DNA from 2 places in the Superficieibacter sp. BNK-5 genome. Region 2 is predicted to be linked to the other one. Evidence: predicted binding sites of a transcription regulator. Region 2 holds the regulator's gene; the other holds the start of a gene.
The links. Region 2 encodes LexA, which represses DNA repair genes until DNA is damaged. Its sites were predicted from a motif close to TNCTGTATGTACATACAGNA; they were not measured.
Positions count from the first base shown of each region.

Region 1: a site for LexA is predicted at 1,246-1,265, ahead of ACMGGS_RS16490 (metal-dependent hydrolase). Genes of this name have one in related genera too.

Region 1 is NZ_CP179893.1:3,451,258-3,454,394, forward strand. It holds gene ACMGGS_RS16485 (L-cystine transporter) at 1-507, opposite strand, end outside; gene ACMGGS_RS16490 (metal-dependent hydrolase) at 647-1,225, opposite strand; gene hxpB (hexitol phosphatase HxpB) at 1,377-2,045, opposite strand; gene ACMGGS_RS16500 (YniB family protein) at 2,195-2,731, shown strand; gene yciA (acyl-CoA thioester hydrolase YciA) at 2,765-3,137, opposite strand, start outside.
Region 2 is NZ_CP179893.1:893,016-896,152, reverse strand. It holds gene plsB (glycerol-3-phosphate 1-O-acyltransferase PlsB) at 1-681, opposite strand, end outside; gene ACMGGS_RS04335 (diacylglycerol kinase) at 811-1,179, shown strand; gene lexA (transcriptional repressor LexA) at 1,289-1,897, shown strand; gene ACMGGS_RS04325 (CsbD family protein) at 2,116-2,325, shown strand; gene zur (zinc uptake transcriptional repressor Zur) at 2,404-2,916, opposite strand.

The DNA.
Region 1 (3,137 bases), 2.3 Mb from region 2:
AGAGAGAATAAGCTGCGGTACGGTTAAGTCGGCGACTTTACCCGCATAGTTACTTTCGATGGCGTTAAGACGCGCCGTCTCGGCCGCGCCCTGTACCAGCCCTTCGGCAGAGAGGCCAAACAGATTAGTGACCAGAACGCCGACTAACGCCGCAATCAGGGTGGTAAACAGCAGCGTACCAATGGTCAGTACGCTGATTTTGCCAAGCTGTGCGGCATTATGCAGACGGGCCACCGCGCTCAGAATCGAGGCGAATACCAGCGGCATAACAATCATTTGCAGCAACTGGACGTAACCGTTGCCTACGACGTTAAACCACTGGATCGAACTTTTGAGTACCGGACTGTCATCGCCATAAATAAACTGTAATGCCAGACCAAAAATGACGCCCAGCACCAGACCCACCAGCACTTTTTTTGCCAGACTCCACTGTTTGTGGCGGGTTTGTCCCAGCACAAATAGCAAGGCGACGAACACGATAATGTTCGCGATTAATGGAAAATTCATCCCCGTTCTCCTGTTTATTACGGTCGGCTTAGCAACGCCAACTCAGATGGCGCAAGAGTAGCAGAAGTGTGATGGGGGTCTTATATCCAAATGGAATGGCTTATATCAAAACGTCTGGTACAGACGATAATTTACGCGATTAATGGTGTATCAACCGATAAAAGCTGGTTTGCAGCGAATTGATCATCCCGGATGACCAGCGTACCGCGCTGTTATCAGGAAGGTTTTGCGGCATCCAGACGGCCCAGACAAAGAGCGCCATGCACAGCACGCGTTCAAGCTGATTCCCTTTACATGGCGCAAGGATCGGCAGGCGGAAGCGCCAGCGGCACGGCCACAGCAACGGAACCCCTGCGGGTGTGAGCATATCGGCAAGAATATGGCTTAAATAACCCAGCACCAGTCCCTGCACGGCGTCTGCCGGGATCACCCAGCTTTCCGGTATTTTCAGATAGCAGATCGTCAGACCGCAAAATACGACCAGCAGACTATGGGTAAAACCGCGATGCCCGAAGGCCCGCGCGATGGGTTTTGAGATCCAGCGCAAGCGCTGTCCGAGAAAGGATTGTGGATGATCGATATCCGGCAGCAGACAGGTCAAAATCGCCGAAGGAATGATATGCCACCAGTCCCCTTGCGCGAGCACAGGCGTAAGCTCGGCATTTTTGGCAAAAACCGCGCAGGCAATGGAAAAAAGAAGGTGGCCTTCCGCCGTCATGATAATCACTGGACTCGCTAAACTGTCGATTCATCCAGTATAGGGTTTTTATACAGTATGTGAAAGAGGTGACGTTGTAACTCAATGTCACAATTTGCGTGTGCCGGTGAGATAAACCTGAAAGGGCGTTCGGTCTGAACGCCCAGGGGGATCAACCGCGCAAATGCTGAGCGGTCAGATCGTGCAGAGAGTGCAGTTTAACGTTCGCCAAAACATAGCGCGGATCCTGCTGAACCTCCAGTGCCGGGACGACAATTGAGCGCATCCGCGCGGCTTTAGTGGCGATCATGCCGTTGACGGAATCTTCAAGCGTAACGCACGTTAATGGATCAACCCCGAGTTTTGCCGCACAGTCGAGATACACCTGCGGATGCGGTTTGCTGTAAGGTAATTTTTCCGCTGAGGCCAGCGCTTCAAAATCATCACGCAGGCCAAATATGGTGAGCACATTTTCCAGCATAGACAGCGGAGAGGCGGACGCCAGCCCGATTTTCAGCCCTTCGGCTTTGCACAGCGCCACGGCTTCACGCACCCCAGGCAATAGCGGACGCGCCTCTTCCACCAGATTCATCGTGCGGCGGATAATACGAGCGGTGACCTCGTCGCGACCGGGGCCATTCCACGGCTGCTGCGCGTACCATAAATCCACCACCATATCGATACGCAGGCCGAGCAGGTCGGGCAGCTCATCACGTCGGGAAACATCCACCCCGAGGCCCTCCATCACCTCCAGTTCAGCCAGATCCCATAAGGGTTCGGAGTCAATTAATAAACCATCCATATCAAAAATTGCGGCGAGAATTTGTCGCTGAACCGTCATTGCATCCCTCCTCAGGAGTCCACTCTTAAAATGTTTACCACGTGAAAACTATGCGTTGTTATAGCATATTGCTTTTAAAAATCGGGCGAAAAGTGGCAGCAGCGGGTAGAATTAGCAGCGATAACAAAGCGTCTCTATAAGGGGAATCCATGACGTATCAACAGGCTGGACGCATCGCAATTATAAAACGGATTGCGGGTTGGGTGATATTTATTCCAGCCGTCGTTTCTACCCTCATCTCGGTTCTGAAATTCATGTACGCGCACAGCGAAAAACAAGCGGGAATCAACGCTGTCATGCTGGATTTTGCGCACGTGATGATTGAAATGATGCGTTTTAACACGCCGTTTCTCAATTTTTTCTGGTACAACTCACCGCAGCCGGAGTTTAGTCACGGCCTCAACCTGATGTTCTGGATTATATTTGCCTTCATCTTTGTTGGGCTGGCGCTGCAATCTTCCGGCGCGCGGATGAGCCGTCAGGCGCGTTTTCTGCGTGAAGGGGTGGAAGATCAAATGATCCTCGAAAAAGCGAAAGGGCCGGACGGGATGACCCGCGAGCAGATCGAATCACGCATCGTGGTGCCCCGGCATACGATTTTCCTGCAAATTGTGCCGCTGTACATCATGCCGGTCATTGTCCTGATCATTGGCTATTTTTTCTTTTCGCTACTGGGCTTTATTTGACCGATTTTGCCCGGCATTGCGCCGGGCGAAACTTTACGCCGCAGGCAATGGCCGCGGTTTGCCGTCACTGTCTACCGCCACATAAATAAACAGCGCCTCGGTTGCTTTATATCGCTGGCCAATCGGCTCGGACGACACTTTTTTAACCCACACTTCGACGTTAATATTCACCGACGTCGTGCCGCGCTTAACGCAGCGGGCGTAGCAGCACACCACATCGCCCACCGCCACCGGACGCAGGAAGGTCATACCATCCACCCGCACGGTCACGACGCGGCCCTGAGCAATCTCTTTTGCCTGAATCGCGCCGCCCATATCCATCTGCGACATTAGCCAGCCGCCGAAGATATCGCCATTGGCATTGGTGTCGGCCGGCATCGCCAGCGTACGTAAAACCAGTTCGCCC
Region 2 (3,137 bases):
GGCAATCGCTTTGGACGCCAGAAGCTTATTAAACAGATCCTGACGGGCAGGCAGACGCGGTCCCACGGCAGCCAGACGCTGACGGGCAAAGTGCATACGCGCAACGCGTGCCAGCTTTTGCGCAATGATTTTATCCGTTCCGTGCTCGTCTGCCATACGCCGCAGAGAGACCGAAGGGGAGAAGCGGACAAAACTGTCGCGCCCCAGCCAGGACACGGCGAAAAACTTTTGTATGCCATTGAGCATGCGCAGCGGCGGATTAACCTCGCCCTTCTCACGCCCCGGTGAACGGCCAAACATCACCGACACCGGCACCATCTGCACGTCCAGACCCGGATTGCTGCGATGCAGATCCAGATAGTCATGGAAGAGTTTGATAGACTCTTCTTTCGGCGTGTAGTAGGTAAACACACGCGGTCCGCCGTGAATAAAGACGTAGCGCGGCAGCAGGGTGCCGTCGACCTCCAGCGGCTCCAGGGGATCGGGGAGATCGTGTGCCAGGCACTGCGTGCGCAGCGTCAGCAAATCCGCTTTTGAGTTATAAGGCAATACGTACATAATCGGGCGGGAGGTATCCAGACCCAATTCCTGCGCGGGTTCCGCCGGAATAGACTTGCTCTTTACCAGCACGCTTAATGGTAAATTCAGTAATTTGTAGTAAATTCGTGGCCAGCCGGACATAAACGATGTGAAGCCTCTGGTTAATCATGCAAATGCGCTGCAAGGATATCAGAAAGTGAACCGATTTTCTGAGCTTACGCAGGACGCGCGCTATATCATTGACGCTAATAATGTAAAAAGGTTCTTTTAATGGCCAATAATACCACCGGATTGACCCGGATTATCAACGCAGCGGGTTATTCCTGGAAAGGATTTCGTGCGGCATGGATTAACGAAGCCGCTTTTCGGCAGGAAGGCGTGGCCGCCATTGTGGCGATCATTATCGCCTGCTGGCTGGATGTGGACCCCATCACGCGTGTCTTGCTGATAGGTTCGGTGCTGCTGGTAATGATCGTGGAAATTTTAAACAGCGCAATTGAAGCCGTCGTGGACCGCATCGGCACGGAACGGCACGAACTGTCGGGCCGCGCCAAGGACATGGGATCGGCGGCGGTGCTGCTGGCGATTATCGTCGCGCTTATCACCTGGGTGACCTTATTGTGGTCGCATTTCCGCTGAAGGTCGCAAAAGTAGAAAAGTCTCTTATTTTTCGTGCCATTGGTGGTTCCAAAATCGCCGTTAACTGTATATACTCACAGCATAACTGTATATACACCCAGGGGGCGGAATGAAAGCGTTAACGGCCAGGCAGCAAGAGGTGTTCGATCTCATTCGGGATCACATCAGCCAGACAGGCATGCCACCGACGCGTGCGGAAATTGCGCAACGTTTGGGGTTCCGTTCCCCAAACGCGGCTGAAGAACATCTTAAAGCGCTGGCGCGGAAAGGGGTGATTGAGATTGTCACCGGCGCATCACGTGGTATTCGTCTGCTGATTCAGGAAGAAGAAGGTATTCCGCTTATCGGTCGCGTGGCTGCCGGTGAGCCGCTGCTGGCGCAGCAGCATATTGAAAGCCACTATCAGGTTGACCCGTCACTGTTTAAACCCAACGCCGATTTTCTGCTGCGCGTTAGCGGGATGTCGATGAAAGACATTGGTATTATGGACGGCGATTTGCTGGCAGTGCACAAAACGCAGGACGTGCGTAACGGTCAGGTTGTTGTCGCGCGTATTGACGAAGAAGTGACCGTTAAGCGCCTGAAAAAACAGGGCAACGTCGTTGAACTGCTGCCTGAAAATAATGAATTTTCACCGATTGTGGTTGACCTGCGTAAGCAAAACTTCTCTATTGAAGGACTGGCTGTGGGCGTGATCCGCAACGGCGAGTGGCTGTAATCTCGTCCTGATTTCTGCGGTACTGTGGGTGCCGCAGGATTTCCTCTTCATTTTCTGAAACCTTCCCGGCCTTATGATGCTTCACAGGGTTAAATATTCTTAATTCCCCGCAGGGTACAGGATCCTCATCTACACTTATTCTTACGTTCAGCAGAAAACATAGCTTATCTGGACGACAGAATTCGAATGATTTGTACCCCAACAATGAGGACATAATTATGAATAAAGACGAAGTCGGCGGTAACTGGAAACAGTTCAAAGGTAAAGCGAAAGAACAATGGGGCAAACTGACCGATGATGATATGACTGTCATCGAAGGTAAACGTGACCAGCTGGTTGGTAAAATCCAGGAACGTTACGGTTACCAGAAAGATCAGGCGGAAACCGAAGTAAAAGACTGGGAAACCCGTCACGATTACCGCTGGTAGTAGCGCACTCAGCTAACCCCTGAGAAGTCCTACCCGAAGGTACATGGAGGTACCACCCCACAAAGAGCCGTGCTGAAACTAGCGCGGCTTTTTCTTGCTTTGAATACTGTGGTCGTGATGACATTCGCCGGGATGACGACAGGCTTCAACCTCAGCACAATCTGCACACAGACCGTGTGCTTCGATCACATTATGACGTAAAGCAAATCCCATCCGCGCTGCCAGCGCATGCATGATATCTTCCACGCCATCGGCACCTTCCTCTTTCACGACGCCGCAGCGGTCGCAGATGAACATCGCCGAAGTGTGGTTGTGATCGAAGAGATGACACAACACGTAGCTATTGGTCGATTCCACCTTATGCACAAAACCCTGCTCAAGCAGAAACTCCAGCGCACGATATACCGTCGGCGGTTTGGCCTGTGGTTCTTTGTCGCGCAGCAGGTCAAGCAGATCGTAGGCGCTAATTGCCCCCTGTTGCAGGCTCATTAACCGCAACACTTCAAGGCGCTGCGGGGTCAGGCGCACATTGCGTTGCACGCACAGCTTTTCAGCTTGCGCTAACATCTCCTGCGAAGTGGTCTTGTCCATAGCGTCCTCGGGTGGGGTGGGCAGAAGCCTATTTTATCATGTTCTGCTGAAAGTCAGAAATGAAGGCTGTTTACATGGCAGTCTCACTCAAAAGACTGGTCATAACAGATTAGTACGGACTGCACGCTTTCATGTTACTCATGAGCAAGCAGTAAATTAACGGCATACATATATGTACTCAGTACACTAAAATATTTGATGTGTGTACGGCGTACATGTAA